Regions from separate parts of the Amaricoccus tamworthensis genome, predicted to be linked through region 3. Evidence: riboswitches for the same ligand, from Rfam matches in the RefSeq annotation. Region 3 holds a riboswitch; each other region holds the start of a gene.
What was found. Region 3 has a riboswitch for cobalamin ahead of nrdH (glutaredoxin-like protein NrdH). Riboswitches for the same ligand answer to the same signal wherever they lie in the genome.

Region 1 (5,744 bases), on a different contig from region 3:
GTCGGCCACGAAGCCGATGCGCTCGTTCTGGCCGCGATAGGCGGCGATGGCGCATTGGGTGGCCTCGTCGAAATAGGCTTCGGACTTGAAGCTGACGGCGCGGGTCAGGACCCGGCCATCCACCTCCGGCAGGGCCACGTTCATGGCGATGTCGCGGGCGGAGAGACCACGTTCGGTCTGCGCCCAGGCTTCCTCGGAGGCGCCGGAAAACACCATCTGGAACACCGGGCAGCCGGGTTCATCAAGGATGGTGGCGGGGCGATCGCCGGTCCAGCCGACGGGATTGGGCGAGGACACGGCGAAGGCGGTGGCGTTCAGGACAACGGCGGGCGGGTTTTCCGTGAAAATCCCGCGAAGGGTCTCGGCGGAGACCGGGTCCTTGAGCGAGGCCACAAAGACCGGCATCGGGTTGAGACCGCGCCGAAGCAGAGCCCGGACCATCTGATTGACCGGGTGCAGGCCCGCGCCCTGAAGGAGCGCACGGTAGAAGACCACAGCCACAACCGGCGCGCCGTCCTTCCAGCTGGCGCGGGCGGTGGTGGCGTCGGCGCGGGTTTCGCCGGGCCAGTACCAACCGGCGCGCAGGAGCGGTTCGGCGCGTGCCGGGGCCTCGCCGCGCTCGAGCATGTGGTTGGTGTATTTCAGGAAATTCAGCGCGTTTTCCGGGCCGCCCTCGACACAGTAGGACCAGAGATTTTCCCAGTGGTCCCGGTCCACGGTGGAATGGCTGAGAAGTTCGCCATCGGGTTTGTCGTCGCCGGGCAGTGCCACGAACGGCACGCCAGCCTCGCGCAGACGGATGGAGAGCTGTTCGACTGCATAGGTCCAGTAGGAGGCGCCGCCGAGAACCCGTGCGATGACGAGTTTCGAGCGGGAGGCGGTTTCGTCAATCCAGCGGTCAACGGTAAAGGGATGCGCCATCCAGGACAGGCTTGCCAGACGCAGTGACGGGGCCGCGCCGCCCAGGGTCTGACGCGCCTCGGACAGGGCCGCAAGCTCGGTGTCGGCGGCGGAGAGGAACACCACATCCGCCGGGTCCTGGCCGGTTTCAACCGGTTCGGTGCCGTCCGTGATCTGACCCGGCGTTGCGGCAAGCAGATGCATGGATCAGGCGGCCTGGGTGAGGTTTGCGAGGATTTTCTCGCGGTCAAGACCGGACAGGCCGATAACAACCAGTCTGGTCCCCCTCTCCTCACCCGCCGCAAAAGGCCGGTCGTAGTGGCTTTCGATACGGGGGCCGACCGCCTGGAGGACGAGGCGCATGGGCTTGCCCGCGACGGCGGCGAAGCCCTTCACGCGCAGGAGGTCGTGGGTGTCGATGGTGCGGGAGACGCGAGCGAGGAAAGCCTCGGTGTCGTCCAGTTCGGGCATGGTGACCACGAAGCTCTCGAACCCGTCATGGCCGTGTTCGTGCTCATGGTCGTGGTGGTGGTGGTCATCCTCATGGTGATGATGGTGATGATGGATTTCGTGGCGGCTTTCCATGTCGTCCTCGGCCCCGACGCCGAGCCCCAGAAGCACGCCGGGATCCACCGCGCCCATGTTGGAGGGCAGCACGGCGACGCCACCCCGGACGCGGGATTTGAGGCTGGTGGCGAGCTGGCCGGAGATGGCACTGTCGAGCAGGTCGGCCTTGCTCATCAGCACCATGTCGGCGCAGGCGAGCTGGTCCTCGAAAAGTTCCGACAGCGGGGTTTCGTGGTCGAGCGTGTCATCGAGACCCCGCTGGCGGTCCACGGCGGCCTCGTCGGCGGCAAAGCGGCCCTCGGACAGGGCGGGGCCGTCGACCACGGCGACGACGCCATCGACCGTAACGCGGGTGCGGATGTCGGGCCAGTTGAAGGCCCGCACAAGTGGCTGTGGCAGGGCGAGGCCGGAGGTTTCAATGACGATGTGATCGGGCGGCGTGTCGCGCTCGATGAGTTTTTGCATGGCCGGAACGAAATCCTCCGCCACGGTGCAGCAGATGCAGCCGTTGGAGAGTTCGACCACGTCATCGTCGGCGCAGCCCTCGATGCCGCAACCCTTCAGGATCTCGCCATCGACGCCAAGATCGCCAAACTCATTGATGACGAGCGCGATGCGTTTGCCGTTCGCGTTGTCGAGCAGGTGTTTGATGAGGGTGGTCTTTCCTGCACCGAGGAAGCCGGTGACGACGGTGGCCGGGATTTTCTGTGCCATGTACTGCTCCTGCACGCTCCATTTCAGTGGGATGCAGTCAGATCACGGGGGAACGCGGCCCGGTTTGGGCCCGCCCCTGCACCCACGGGGCACCCCGCCCGTGAACGTCCCGCCCGGCATGGCCGGTGCTCGTGCGAGGCAGGTCTCCTGGCTCGCGGGTCACGGCCCCTGCCCGCCTTCCCGGCACGAAAAACGTGTCAGTGGCGTCCGGGCAGCGGCTCACCGCATACAGTCGCGGGGGCGGCTGCGCATTGGGATTTTGGCCCCCGCGCATTCCCTTTTCATCCGGTTTGGCACTGGCCCCACCGGCAACCTTGCCGGGCCGTTATGTGACCGGAGTTTGACGGGTGTCAAGTGGCGGTGGACGGGGTGTATGGGGGCATTGCCGTCTCCACCCAATGCCATGACCTGAGGCACGACGCGCCATGTCCGACTTTGGGAGGGCTCCGACCCGGTTGCCAGGCGCGGGTCGCGTTAACGCTCGAAACCATTGAGCAGCCGCCAACGTCAGGGATGTCCTCCCTGGGGGAAAGTCGGACATGGCGTGTCGTGCCGACACGCCGGGAGGTTTGCGGGACCTTCGCCCAATACCCGGCCGAGCCATCGGAATACGGTTTTTTATAACGTTACAGCCAAACGGGCGGCGCATTTGCGCCACCCGCAGTCGTCGCTGCCCCAGGAGGACGAGCGAAAGCGTAGAGACGTTTACGCCGCCGTCACGCGCCAGATGATGTCGCCCACGTCGTCGGCCATCAGCAGGGATTTGCCGTCGGGGCCGACCTGGACGCCTACGGGACGGCCGTAGGATTCCCTTTCGTCCGGCGACAGGAAGCCCCAGAGGATGTCGCGCGGCGGACCGGATGGCTGCCCGTTTTCGAACGGCACAAAGATCAGTTTGTAGCCGCTGAGGGTGGAGCGGTTCCAGGAGCCGTGCTGGCCGATGCACATGCCGTCCGGGAAGCCGGGCAGCGTGCCTGCGGGCATCCAGCAAAGACCGAGCGAGGCGGTGTGACCGCCCAGCGCGTAGTCAGGCTGGATGGCGCGGTCCACAAGCTCCTGGTTCTGCGGCACGCGGTCATCCACGGTTTTGCCCCAGTAGCAGTAGGGCCAGCCGTAAAATCCGCCGTCCTGAACGGAGGTCAGGTAGTCTGGCGGTGTCTCATCGCCAAGGCCGTCCCGTTCGTTGACCACGGTCCAGAGCTTTTGCGTTGTCGGCTCCCAGGCGGTGCCGACCGGGTTGCGCAGACCGCAGGCGAAGATGCGGGCCTTGCCGGTGGGGATGTCGTATTCCCAGATACAGGCGCGTCCTTCCTCGGCCTCCATCCCGTCGTCGCCGATATTGGATTTCGAACCAACTCCCGCGTAGATTTTGGTGCGGTCGGGCGAGACGATCAGACTGCGGGTCCAGTGGCCGGCGGGTTTGAAATCGACAAGTTTTCTGCCCTCGCCCTTCAGGCTGGTTGCGCCATCCTCGTAGTCAAAGGCCACGATACCGTCGGTGTTGCCCACGTAAAATACGCCGTCCACCAGCGCCATGCCGAACGGCTGGTTCTGGTTTTCGAGGAAGACGTGACGGGTTTCGGCGACGCCGTCACCATCCTCGTCGCGCCACAGGCTGATGCGGTTGGCGGAAACGCCGATGGCTTTGGCACGGCGCATTGTGGCCTGCATGGCGTGGTCCATGAGCCCCTTGGGCGCGTTGGCCTGCTGCAGTGCCTCGGCAACCAAAACATCGCCGTTGGGCAAAACCTCGATCCAGCGGGGGTGTTCGAGCTCGGACGCGAAGGCGTTGACCTTCAGGCCTTCGGCGCATTTCGGGACGTGGCCGGGTTCCCAGCCTTTGGCCGTTGGCATCTTCAGTGTCATGATGCCCTGTTTTTTGGCTTCGGGGATCTGCGGTGATGTGCCCATGGCCTGGGTGTCGGGTGCGAACCCGCGCCGCAACAGGACCATGGCGCCACCGACGATGGTGGTTGCGCGTGCGATAATATCCATGATGTGCCTCAATTCTCCTCGGGGCGGACCCTACCCTGTGACGCAGGGCGGTCCAAGGGCGAAATCAGCAGGCGTCGGGTTTGGCAAGCCAGTCGAGGGCGGCGCGTACCGTCGTGACCGTTTTGGCGCCCGGTGGCAGAGGCGGACGGTCGACCATGACGGTTGTGATGCCAAGGGCGTCGGCGGCATCAAGTTTTGCCCGGCCCGCATCTCCGCCGGAGTTTTTGACGACCAGGTGCGTGATGGCGTGTTCGCGGAAGGTGTTTTCCTCTTCCGCCTGGGTGAAGGGGGGGCATGCGTTCAGGAATATGGCGTTGCCTGCGGGAAACTGGCTGGGCGGAGGCTCGATGGAGCGCAGGACGAAATGGACGTCGGCGCGATTGTGGAATGTGAGAGATGAGATTGCGCCAGTTGCCAGGAACGCGCGCGCTCCCGCTGGGAGCAGGTGCGCGGCATGTTCCAGAGATGTAGCGCGCAGATAATGCTTCCGGACCGGCCAGGGCAGGCGTTTTAGGTGCAGACACGGGATGCCCGCCGCTATGGCCGCCGCGTGGGCGTGATGGGGCATTCGGGCCGCATGTGGGTGGGTTGCATCGATCAGGTGTGAGATGGCGTGGTCGCGCAGCCATTGGGTCAGGCCATCGACGCCGCCGAACCCGCCGGTACGCACGGGACACGAGTAGTCTGCCGGAGATCGCGTGACGCCGGCGAGTGAGGTCGTGACGTCGCGGTTTTCGGCGGCAAGGGCAGCGCAGAGCCGGCGGGCCTCGGTCGTTCCGGCCAGAACAAGAATGCGCCCGGTCATTCCGGGTCCGTGGCCGCAACGATGTTGCCCGCGCGATCGATCACGAGGACATCGACAGCGATCGGTGCGGATGCGACCACCGCGCGGGCGGTGACGGCGGCCCGCAGGGCGATTGCCTGGGCGAGGGGTGGTCCGACGATATCGAGTGCCTGCTTGGCGGTGTTGCAGGCGGCGATTTCCGCGCGGTCGGCCCCAACGGAAGCCGCCACATCCGCCAACTGGTCGAAATCGACGCGGGACCGGGCCGAATGGAGGTCGAGACGCCCTTGGGCGAGCTTGGTCAGTTTGCCGAAGCCCCCCGCGACGGTCACACGGGCGACCGGGTGTTTCGCGAGGTATTTGAGCATTCCGCCGGCAAAATCGCCCATGTCGAGCATGGCGGAGGTGTCGAGGCCGAAATGGGCCTGTGCGGTTTTCTCGGAGGTGGCACCGGTCGAACCGACCACATGGGGCAGCCCGGCGGCGCGGGCCACGTCGATGCCGCGGTGAATGGATGCGATCCAGGCGGCACAGGAAAAGGGGCGGACAATCCCGGTTGTGCCGAGAATGGACAGGCCGCCGACGATGCCGAGGCGCCCGTTCCAAGTGTTGAGTGCTATTTCCCTGCCCCTTGGGACCGACACTTCGATCTCCACATCCGGCGGCACGCCCCAGCCTGCGGCGATGCGTTCCACCGTCTCGCGCATCATGCGTCGGGGGACAGGGTTGATCGCGGGCTCACCTGGCTCGATTGGCAGGCCGGGTTTTGTGACCGTGCCAACGC
Region 2 (5,744 bases), on a different contig from region 3:
CATCTCCGGAGGCAGGGTGGTCGTCACTACCGAACCGGTCCGGCCCGCCGTTGGAGCCACGGGCGCTTCCCCGTCATCCGACAGTTCGCTCCCCTCCATCACGGCCTCAGCCACATGTCCCGCGCCCAGGTCGGCGCGAAACACATGGGTCATGTCCCCGACCGGCTCAAAAACAAAAAACCCGTCCTCGTCCGTGACCGTTTGTCCGAGCGGGTTACCGCTGGTATCCAGAACCTGAACAATCTGGTTTGCGGCAACCGCACCGTTGGAGAAGCCAATCTCGCCCTCAATCATGTCACCGGCCATGAACACCGAGGCAATGACCTTGTGCGCGGAGGCTGGTGTCACCTCAACGAGCATCAGCCCAAGCAAGACGGCAACGACCCGCATCACCGTGCTTCCCCCATGACCGGAGCCACATCCAAAAGCTCCGGTTTGACCAGACGCGTCAGGTGAACCGCCGCCGCCGTCAGTCCAGCCTCGATCAGCATCACCGGGATATGGGCAAGGAACACGAACTTTGCTGCCGGATAAAACTCCTCTCCGGACAGCGCCAGCGACGCCGCGACCATTATCGTTGTAATCGCAATGGACAAACCGCCCGCCAGAGCCCCCCACAGCGCGGCAATGCGCGCATCCGATGAGCGTACACCTCTGCGGCAGAGATACCACGCCGCAACCGCGGGCAGGGCAATGTTGACCGTATTGATCCCAAGCACCGTAAGCCCGCCAAAGCCGAAAAACACCGCCTGAAGCAACAGTCCGACAAACAGCGCAGGCACCGCCGCCCAGCCCAGCACGATCCCTGCCAGACCGTTCATGATCAGATGGACCGAGGACGGCCCAATCGGCACATGGATCAGCGAGGCCACAAAGAAACTCGCCGACAGAACGCCAGCCACAGGGATCTTTTCCATGGGCATATGGCGCAGGCCCATGGCGATGCCGCCCACCGCGACGACGGCGCCACCGGCGACGACACTGTTCGCGAGGGCGCCATCCACAATATGCATCAGGGCTGCTCCGCCAGATCCCAGGCACGAACCCAGATCACCGCATCCTGGCTCAGCTCATTGCCTTCATGCTCGGTATCCGGACCCGACCCAAGGGCCGCAAATCCCCAGAAACCGGCCTTCGGAATGCCAAAGCTGAAATACCCGTTCGCATCCGTCAGGGCCACGATACTGCCGCCGGGCAGGGGGGCTGCGGTGGCCGGACGCGGTGCATCGGCGTCCATATCAGGTTCCGCCGCCATGAACTCGACCTCGATCTCCGCCCCGGCGACCGGCTCGCCTCCGGACACCACCTGGCCCGAAAATGTCGACCCGGCGAGCACGTTGTAGGGCTTGTTCAGGGGAAGGATTTCCGTGGCAAGACCCACCGGCGTATCCCAGTCGGTGGGAACAGTGTTCCGGTTCAGAAAGGACTTGGTGAGCTGCTGGATATAGATGTCCTCGCTTTCCTCGTAATAGGGCTGAGGCACCGTCACCAGCACGTAGTCCCCTGAACGTTTCACGGGCACCGACCCGTTCCAGGCTTTCGCGGAATTCGCCTGTCCGGTGAACTCGAATTCGGACAGGCTGTTCATCAGATCGGTTTTCTCGCCGCGGTGAACCGCATAGAACTCCTGCGGTTTTTCCATGTCCATGGCATGGCCGTTTTCAAACGGGTGCCAGAAAATCAGTTTCAGGGGCACATCGCCGGGACGCTCGATCAGGGTGTCCGGAGAATAGATTAACTGGAAATGGGCCGCTACGGGCGTCCCAGCCCCCAAAAGGCTCAAGGTAACCGCGCAGGCGGCGCCGGTTTTATCAAACATCGGTCTACTCCATTGCGTTCCTCCCCGGAACGCGATGCAAGGCATTTGAATGTCGGGAGTAAAATGGTCCGCAAAGGGTCCGGCCCTCTCCGAACCAGACGCTCACCCCGGCATCCGGTGGAAACAGGCCGTTAGGGTCACCCCAAAACAGGCCCATGCACCGGCAGGTCTCCTGACTCGTGGGTCACGGGCTTTGGACCGGCCTTCCCAGGGAAATCCCCAGTGGCGCTGTTGGTCCCGCCTACCACTCACAGTTGCGGGGGCAGTCACGGATTTGGCCCCTCTTGGGTCGTCCTCACCGTGTTCCCTTTTCATCCCGGACGCTTGACCGCCACGGGAACCGAAGCAGGTTATTGATGGCAGTCACGCAATGGTGTTGTCAATGCGGTAATGCCGCCATGCTATGGGCCGCATCGGCGTCATGATTAACGCCGCCAGGTTTTGCATTCGACGCCTTTTAAGTACCTTACGGCGATCTGGGCCGAGCCCCGGCCGCCCCGGTTAACCCTCCCGTTACGCCCAACCCGTTGGCTTAACCTCCCGGAAAGGTTTGTGCCCGCTTTTGGCACATCAAACGCGCGGTGGGCGCACATAGAAAAGCCGGTGGCGAGCTTCCGGCTTCGGATCAAGGGGCAACTACATGACCATCAACACGCAGCACGACGATGAAATCCGGTTTGAGTTTGAGGAAGACACTTACGATCCGGAACAGCGCCGCGAAGCTGTCGCGATGTTTATGGAGGCCGCCGCTGATCACGCGGAAGGTCACGGGGAAGAAGAACTCGAACACGCTGAGGACGACGCTGACAAAGCGGAGGACGACCTCGACGATGCCGAGGACGCCCATGAGGATGCCGCAGACCACGACGCGGACGAAGATGACGACGCGGACGAAGATGACGACGCTGACGATCACGATCATGGCGATGATAAAAAGGACAAAGACGACGATCACGATCATGACGACGATGGGGAAGACGCTGATCATTATGACGAAGACGATCATGAGGATGACAAAAAAGAAGACGACGACGATGCCGATGATGACGAGGATGATGACGACGACGACGGCCTGAACGAGAAGGGCGACCGGGGCGATGATGACATGGATGGCGGCAACGGCGACGATGTCTTCCACGGACGCCGGGGCGACGACAAAATGGACGGGGCCGATGGCGACGACCATATGAGTGGCGGTCGGGGTCACGACAATCTGTCCGGCGACAGAGGGCACGACCACCTCGATGGCGGTGCCGGCCGGGACAAGCTCTTCGGCGGGCGCGGTCACGACAGCCTCGACGGCGGCGAGGGTCGGGACAAGCTCAACGGGGGTAAGGGCTCCGACTACCTCGATGGTGGCGCCGGTAAGGACAAAATGATCGGTGGCAAGGGCGATGACGAACTCTGGGGCGGTGACGGCGCTGACCTGTTCCGCTTCAAGGGCAAGTTTGGCGATGACGTTGTTGCCGACTTTGAGATCGGCGAGGACCGTCTGAAAATTTCCAACGGAAAGAAATGGTCGGCCGAGGAAACCGAGGACGGTGTTCTCATCGAGTTCAAACAAGGCTCCATCGAGTTCCACGGTCTCGATATCGACCAGATCGACGACCTGCTCTAGGAAGCCACCGTTCCAACCGACAGGAACGATAGGGCCCGGCTATGGCTTTCCATGCGCCGGGCCTTTATCTTTCGACGCATCTCAAACGACCAAACGCATCACTTGCCCCGCACCGCCCGCACTGCTAACAGCGAAATGTGACGATGCCGGGAGGCTGAAAGGGAGTTGCCCCGACACCGACCCAATCAGGGGGTGAAGGGCGACATCGTTGATGCGGGAAACCGCCCCCGAAATGCTGCCATGCCGTCAGACAGGGCTGGGCCGTACGCGGCTCCGTGAACCGGGGAGAGATGGGTTATGGGAAAAATCGGTGTGATGCTGTGTGGACATGGCTCGCGGAGTGAGGACGCCGTGCGCGAGTTTTCGGTGCTGGCCGAAAAACTCCCGGCGATGCTGCCGCCCGAATGGCCGGTTGATTATGGCTATCTCGAATTTGCCAACCCCGTAATCCGCAAGGGTCTCGACAACCTGCGTGAGGCCGGCTGCGACCGCATCCTCGCCGTGCCCGGCATGCTCTTCGCCGCCATGCACGCCAAGAACGACATCCCGTCGGTCCTGCGTGAATATGCCACCAAACACGGCATCCAGGTCGACTATGGCCGCGAACTTGGCGTCAACGCCAACATGATCGCCGCCGCCTCCGAGCGTATTCAGGAGGCCGTCGACCGCGCGAATGCCGAACTTGGCGAACTGCCCGTGTCCCAGACCTGTCTCGTGGTGATCGGCCGCGGTGCCTCCGACCCCGACGCCAACTCAAATGTCTCCAAAATCGCCCGCATGCTCTGGGAGGGCATGGGCTTTGGCTGGTGCGAGGTCGGTTATTCCGGTGTGACCTTCCCGCTCGTGGAACCCTGTCTCGAACAGGTTGCCAAACTCGGCTACAAACGGGTCATCGTCTTCCCGTACTTCCTCTTCACCGGCATCCTGATCGACCGCATCTACGGCTTCACCGACATGGTCGCCGAGGCCCATCCGGAAACCCAGTGGGTCAAGGCCGGATACCTCAACGATCATCCGAAAGTGCTCGCGACCTTTGCCGAGCGCGTCATCGAAATCCTTGAGGGCAACACGGCCATGAACTGCGGCCTGTGCAAATACCGCACCCAGGTTCTCGGGTTCGAATCTGAGGTCGGCATGGTCCAGGAAAGCCACCACCATCATGTCGAGGGGCAGGGCGCCCAGGCTCCCGGCTCCAATGTGGCCGACTGCACCAAATGCGATGATTTTTGCACCGGGGCCTGCCGCCTCGACATGGACCACCACCATCATCATCACCATGATCACGACCATCATCACGGTCACGATCATCACCACCATCACGATCACGCGCATCCGCCATACCCTCATGCCGATCATCCCATGGGGCCGGAAAGCGTCCGCAAACACCTCAAGCCGGAGCATTGACGCACCGTGTCGCCTTTCCCGCCATATGAGCGCGACCCGGCGCGGATTTATGAGGCGAGTTTCCGCATCATTGAGGCCGAGACCAATTTTTCCGAGCTTCCCCCGGGGCTGCGCCCGCTGGCGACACGCCTGATCCATTCCTGTGGCATGGTGGACATTGTCCATGACCTGCGTTTTGGCGGCGATCCCCTGGCCGCGGGACGCGCCGCGATAGCCGCCCGCAAGCCCATCCTGTGTGACGCCGAGATGGTCGCCCGCGGCATCATAACCCGCGCATTGCCCGACGGTTTGACACCAACCGTCACCCTTAACGATCCGTCCGTGCCCGATCTTGCCAGGCGCCTCGGCACCACGAGGTCCGCCGCCGCCGTGGAACTCTGGCGCGACCATATTGAGGGGGCAATCGTCGTCATCGGCAATGCTCCCACAGCCCTGTTTCACCTGCTTGAACGCCTGGGCCAGGACTGGCCGAAACCCGCCCTGATCCTCGGGTTCCCGGTAGGCTTTGTTGGAGCCGCCGAGAGCAAGGATGCGCTCGCGCGGTATCGCCACGACGTTCCGTTCCTGACGCTTCTCGGCCGACGCGGAGGGTCCGCCATGGCGGCCGCGGCCGTCAACGCACTGACCCTTGGCCTGAAGGGCGACGGTACGTGACCGCCTGGCTCGACATCATCGGCATCGGCGAGGACGGCCTGGACGGTTTACACCCGGCCACGCTCACCCGCCTGCAAACCGCCGAGGTCATCATCGGCGGCGCCCGTCACCACGACCTCACCGAAGGCTTCAGCGCCGAACGCATCAAATGGCCGTCTCCCTTCTGCGCCCTGGTCGACGAGATCAAATCCTGGCGCGGCCGCCGCGTCTGCGTCCTCGTTACCGGCGACCCGCTCTGGTTTTCCGCCG
Region 3 (5,744 bases):
AAACCGTGCAGGTTCATCTGACCGAGGCCAACGGCATGCGCCTCATCATTGCCGCGCCGGATGGACGGTACGCTGTCGATGGCGGACATTTCCGACACGGCAGTGAGGGCGCGGATGGCCGTTTCAACGGTCGCACCGAAATCCGGGCTGTCCATGGTTGCCGCAATGTTGAGCGAGCCGAGGTTGCAGGAAATGTCCGTGCCGAGATGGTCGTAGCTCAGGTCGTCATTGAAGCGCGAGGCTTCGTTGACCTGAAGGATTTCCGAGCAGAGGTTGGACATGGAGATGCGCCCGTCGATGGGGTTCGCGCGGTTCACCGTGTCCTCAAACATGATGTAGGGGTAGCCGGATTCGAACTGGATTTCCGCCAGCGTCTGGAAGAAGGCACGAGCGTTGATCTTCCGCTTGCGGATGCGACGGTCGTCAACCATCTCCTCGTATTTTTCGGTCACGGAGATTTCCGAGAACGGCTTGCCATAGACCCGCTCAACGTCGTGGGGCGAGAACAGGTACATGTCTTCGTTGCGCTTCGCCAGCTCAAAGGTCACGTCCGGGATCACCACGCCAAGCGACAGGGTCTTGATGCGGATCTTCTCGTCGGCATTTTCGCGTTTGGTGTCGAGAAAACGCAGGATGTCGGGATGGTGGGCGTTGAGGTACACTGCGCCCGCACCCTGGCGCGCACCAAGCTGGTTGGCGTATGAAAAGCTGTCTTCCAGCAGCTTCATCACCGGGATGACACCGGAGGATTGGTTCTCGATGCCCTTGATAGGTGCGCCGTGCTCCCGGATGTTGGTCAGCATCAGGGCCACGCCGCCGCCGCGTTTGGACAGCTGGAGTGACGAGTTGATGGCCCGGCCGATGGATTCCATGTTGTCTTCCATACGGAGAAGGAAACAGGAAATCAGTTCACCGCGGCTCTTCTTGCCCGCGTTCAGGAAGGTTGGCGTGGCGGGCTGGAAGCGGCCCGAGATGATTTCCTCCATCAGACGCATCGCCAGCGCCTCGTCGCCGCGCGCCAGGGACAAGGCCACCATCACGACCCGGTCCTCGTAGCGTTCGAGGTAGCGCTGACCGTCGCGGGTCTTCAGGGTATAGGAGGTGTAGTACTTGTACGCGCCGAGGAACGCCGGGAAGCGGAATTTTTTCGCGTAGGCCGCGTCCCAGATCTTGCGCTGGAAGTTGCGGGAATACTGGTCGAGCACCTCGACCTCGTAATAGCCCTCATCAACCAGGTATCCGAGTTTTTCGTCGAGCGAGTGAAAGAATACCGTGTTCTGGTTCACATGCTGCAGAAAATACTGCCGTGCCGCAAGGCGGTCTGCGTCGAAGCGGATGTGTCCATCGCCATCATAGAGGTTCAGCATCGCGTTGAGCGCGTGAAAATCGGGTGTCGGGGTCAGTTCCGCATCAAGCATTGTTTCGGGGTTCCTCTGTCAGGTGAACGACCCCGGCAGAATGGCGGTGCCGGTCGTCAGTGGTGGAGCTTTGTCTGGTGTGAGCGAGGGAAGGCGCTGTCATCATCGTGTTGGTGTCAGGCGGCGGTTTGAAACGGGGCGAAGGCTTTCAGTCCGGACCGGACGACGGCCACGTCGTTTCCGGTGCCCGCAAGCTCAAACCGGTGAAGCAGGGGCACCGAACATTTTTGGGAGATGACCCGCCCGGCCAGGGCAAACGTCGCGCCAAAATTGCGGTTGCCGCCTGCAATCACCCCGCGCAGCAGACCGCGGCGCAGGGGATCGTTGAGAAAGCGGATCACCTGTTTTGGTACCGCGCCGCGCCCCTCGCCATCGGCATAGGTCGGACATACCAGGACATAGGGCGCGTCGGGTTCGGGCATCGTGTCCTTCGGGCTGACGGGAATGCGGGCCGCAGACATGTCGAGGGCAGAGACGAAACGCGCCGTATTGCCCGAGCCGGAGGAGAAGAACACGAGACGCGCCATTGTGTCAGGCCAGGCCGGCGATCAGGTCGGGACGGAAACCGGCCCAGTGCGATTCTCCGGCGATGACAACCGGAGCCTGGCGGTAGCCCAGTTCGGTGACGCGCGTCATGGCATCGGCATCGCCCGTGAGGTCCACTACCTCAAAGCTCAGGCCGCTTGCCTCAAGGGCGCGGGTGGTCGCCGTGCACTGTACGCAGGCCGGTTTGGAATAAACTGTGATTGTCATTGCTCTGTGCCTTTTCCTGTCCTTCGGACCAGGGACACCGCGTCGCCGGATGATCCATCCATCCGTCCCGCGTGTGCGCGCCCCAGGGCCCTCCGCCGTCGGTCGTCATCATTTGCGCCCTGGCAGGTTTCCTGGCTCACGGCTCGCCGCCTGGCTGGCCTTCCCGGGGTGGAACCGGTGGCGTTTCAGCCCTGCTTGCCGTCTACAGTTGCGGGGGCAGCACCGGATTTGACCCAAAGACCGCACCGGTTTCCCTCTTAGCCCCCGACGCGAGTCGTGAGCACCAAAGCATCTGCATATTGGGGTTTGGGGTGGGTGTGTGTCAATATATGGATTTGAGTTTCTTCAAAATTGAACGCATTTTAATTGCACACGTATAGCGTGCATAGCCGAAACTCATGATTTGGAGGAGTTGCCTCTCTGAAGGGATTCCCGGAACAGGTCAATTGAATATTGCCCCCGAACCTCCCCCGAATTGTCGGGGAGGGTTGCGGCCAAAACTTGATATGATATAACATTACATCAGTTTGGAGCCGCTGGCCGGGAAGGTCTGCTGAACCCCTCGCGCCGTCGGCTCCTCCAACGCTGCCGGACCGCGTGAACTGCGTTACGTGGGCCATTTGCTGAGGGAAAAAAGGATAGTTGTGAGGCGCTGACGTAACGGCTGATCAGGTCCCTTTGCCTGACGCATCCCCTGAAACCGAAACCCCATTGACCCGGTCGCCTCCGCTTCCGGGAACGAAGGAATTTTTCCATGTTCATCCACAACGGACGGCTTGTGCAGGCGGGAAGCCGTCGCCGGGCGGCACCCGTCGAAAACCTGATTTTGGCGCAGGGCCAGGCATTCAACGGCGCGCCAACCCAAAAGGTGCGTCCATGACCACCGTTCCGCCCGCGATAGCGACCGCGATGAACAGCAGTGACGATCCGAAAGTCCTGCGAACCCTGGGCATGAAAGGTGTCTCACTGGCGTTGTGGGACCGTGCCCTCCCGGATCATCTCGCAAATGCGCTGGACAGCCTGCCGCCCGACAATTTGCCGGTGATGCGTCGCAGGCTGGCGGTGTCACAGGTCCGTCGCGCCGTGCTTGAGGCATGCGAGGATGCGGGCGCGGACGAAATTGCCACTGATCTCGCTACTGAGATCCGTGAACTTGCCTCCCATGCCATGGCCGTTTTTGCGTCCCCCATGCTGGAGATCCGCATTCAGGTCGCCGAGGGCCAACCCTGTCCGAAATGGCATGTGGACGCCGTACAGGGTCGGCTGCTTTGCACTTTGCGCGGACCAGGAACCGAATACGGGCCGCTTCAGCCCTCCGGCGAGCCCGAAACGGTTCATCGTATGAGACGCGGGCGGGTCGGGGTTTTCCGCGGGGCGCTGTGGCCCGGTCGTGAACTGGCGGCGATCGTTCACCGCTCGCCTCCGAAAGACGCCGGCGGCACCCGGCTGGCCGTCGTGATTGATCCGGTGGACCACGCGGGGACGGCCTGATGGCGCGCAAATCCAACCTTGGCGAAACACGTGCGCCGCGTCGCAGGCGGTCAGGGGATCCCATGCGGACCTACGACGCCCTGCCGCCACCACTTCGCGGCTGGCTCGCCCAGGCCGCTCTTCCCTGGTCGCCGGCAAGCTGCCGCAGGATCTGGCAACGGGAACGTGCCAGAGGGGAGAGCGTCGAGGCTATTTTGGCCAAGCTCGACCACGCACAGGCAACCACACTCGCCCGCGAGACCGCGAAACGCTCCGGGAACCGCCCGGATCACGACTCTTGAAAACAGGATGATCACGATGATCGGAAAATTCCTCGCCATGACCGCCGCACTGGCGCTGTCGACGGTGTCCGTACAGGCCCAGTCGGATGACAGGCTCGACGTCGCCGCGCAGTTCGAGATCCAGGGGCCGGAACCCTCAACCTCCGGATACATCTTCACCAGGATGGGTGTGACTGAGACCCTGGTCAACGCGGGTACGGACGGGCAACTGACCCCCGGTCTTGCCACCGTCTGGTCGGTTTCCAATGACGGCCTGACATGGACCTTCGATCTGCGTGACGATGTGGTTTTCCATAACGGCACCCCAATGACGGCGGATACCGCCGTCAATGCCCTTGAAATCGCCAGGAACAAACCTGGCCCGTTCGGCACACTGCCGGTGACCGGCATCACCGCTGGCGACGGAAAAGTTGAGATCACGCTTTCCGAGCCCTTTGCCGCCTTGCCCGCCTACCTCGCGGAGTTCCGGTCCCAGATCCTCGCACCGGCATCCTACGGACCCGATGGTGCCGGGATCGAGATAATTGGCACGGGGCCTTACCGGATCACGGCCATGGAACCGCCCCTGAGCCTCGATGCCACGGCTTTTGCGGACTACTGGGGTGAGGCCCCAAAGATCTCCGATGTCAGCTATTCCGGTGTCAGCCGCGTGGAGACCCGTGCGTTGATGGCGGAATCGGGCGATGCCGACTTCGTGTTCGGGCTCGATCCGGCCAGCGTATCGCGCCTCGGCATGCTGGATGACGTCGAGGTTCTGTCCGTTGCCATTCCCCGCACGCTCCTGATCAAGGTCAATGCGGGCCATCCCTACCTTGCCGATCCGCAGGCGCGTCAGGCCCTCAGCCTCGCCATCGACCGTGAGGGCATTGCGAAAGCCGTGCTGCGTTACCCTGAAGGCGCGGACCAGTTGTTCCCGCCCTCTGTCGCCGGCTGGCACAGCGATGAGCTGGAGCCGCTTGCTTATGACGTGGCCGCGGCACAGGAAATCCTCGACAGGCTTGGCTGGGTCGTCGGTTCCGATGGCATCCGCACGCGGGACGGGGAACGGTTTACGGTGACCCTGACGACCTATCCCGACCGTCCGGAGCTTCCGCTGGTGGCTGCGGTTCTTGAGCAGCAGTTCCGGGCTATCGGGGTCGAGATGATCATCAACGTAACCAATTCCTCGGAAATTCCCTCGGGTCATCAGGACGGCTCGCTCGATCTCGGCCTGATTGCGCGCAACTTCTCACTGATCCCTGATCCCATCGGGACGGTTCTTTCCGATTTTGTCGGTAATGGCGACTGGGGTGCCATGAACTGGCAGGACGACAAATTCGCCGGCCTCGTCCGGGGCATTGCACGGGGAGAGGGCGATAACCTCGACCGGGAAAAGGCGAGTGCCATCCTTCAGAACGATCTGCCCGTTATCCCGATCGCCTGGTACCAGCAGACCCTCGCGGTGTCCGACAGCGTGACCGGCGCGAAGATCGATCCCTTCGAGCGCAGCTTTGGCCTCCAGGAGATGAGATGGGCGGAATGAATGCACTGGCCTCCCGGCTGGTTCAGGCGGTCATGGTTGCGGTTCTGATCGGGACAGCAACATTTGCCATGATGCGCAGCCTGCCGGGGGACGCGGCCTGGCGGATCGCTGCCGGCCGGTACGGATACGACAACGTCGATGCCGCTGCCGCCGATGCGGTGCGTGTGGAACTGGGTCTTGGCGGTCCGGCGTTGCCCGCGTTGATGCAGTGGCTGGGTGATCTGATGCGCCTCGATTTCGGAAACTCGCTCGTCACCGGCCAGCCGGTGATTGAGGAGA

Region 1: linked by a shared signal. The riboswitch ahead of cobW (cobalamin biosynthesis protein CobW) and the one ahead of nrdH (glutaredoxin-like protein NrdH) in region 3 are both predicted to bind cobalamin.
Region 2: linked by a shared signal. The riboswitch ahead of ACP15P_RS05760 (DUF4198 domain-containing protein) and the one ahead of nrdH (glutaredoxin-like protein NrdH) in region 3 are both predicted to bind cobalamin.

What each region holds. Positions count from the first base shown of each region.
Region 1 is NZ_JBNAFV010000002.1:307,464-313,207, reverse strand. Features, by position in the region: gene cobN (cobaltochelatase subunit CobN) at 1-1,104, opposite strand, end outside; gene cobW (cobalamin biosynthesis protein CobW) at 1,108-2,181, opposite strand; cobalamin riboswitch at 2,302-2,513, opposite strand; gene ACP15P_RS05830 (PQQ-dependent sugar dehydrogenase) at 2,887-4,176, opposite strand; gene ACP15P_RS05825 (cobalt-precorrin-6A reductase) at 4,241-4,981, opposite strand; gene ACP15P_RS05820 (cobalt-precorrin-5B (C(1))-methyltransferase) at 4,978-5,744, opposite strand, start outside.
Region 2 is NZ_JBNAFV010000002.1:291,968-297,711, forward strand. Features, by position in the region: gene ACP15P_RS05750 (cobalt ABC transporter permease) at 1-390, opposite strand, end outside; gene cbiM (cobalt transporter CbiM) at 390-1,013, opposite strand; gene ACP15P_RS05760 (DUF4198 domain-containing protein) at 1,013-1,819, opposite strand; cobalamin riboswitch at 1,965-2,179, opposite strand; gene ACP15P_RS05765 (calcium-binding protein) at 2,460-3,437, shown strand; gene ACP15P_RS05770 (sirohydrochlorin chelatase) at 3,735-4,841, shown strand; gene ACP15P_RS05775 (precorrin-8X methylmutase) at 4,848-5,495, shown strand; gene cbiE (precorrin-6y C5,15-methyltransferase (decarboxylating) subunit CbiE) at 5,492-5,744, shown strand, end outside.
Region 3 is NZ_JBNAFV010000001.1:390,215-395,958, reverse strand. Features, by position in the region: gene nrdE (class 1b ribonucleoside-diphosphate reductase subunit alpha) at 1-1,418, opposite strand, end outside; gene nrdI (class Ib ribonucleoside-diphosphate reductase assembly flavoprotein NrdI) at 1,535-1,945, opposite strand; gene nrdH (glutaredoxin-like protein NrdH) at 1,950-2,171, opposite strand; cobalamin riboswitch at 2,276-2,474, opposite strand; gene ACP15P_RS01920 (hypothetical protein) at 2,926-3,051, shown strand; gene ACP15P_RS01915 (DUF1826 domain-containing protein) at 3,048-3,662, shown strand; gene ACP15P_RS01910 (DUF6525 family protein) at 3,662-3,943, shown strand; gene ACP15P_RS01905 (ABC transporter substrate-binding protein) at 3,960-5,465, shown strand; gene ACP15P_RS01900 (ABC transporter permease) at 5,453-5,744, shown strand, end outside.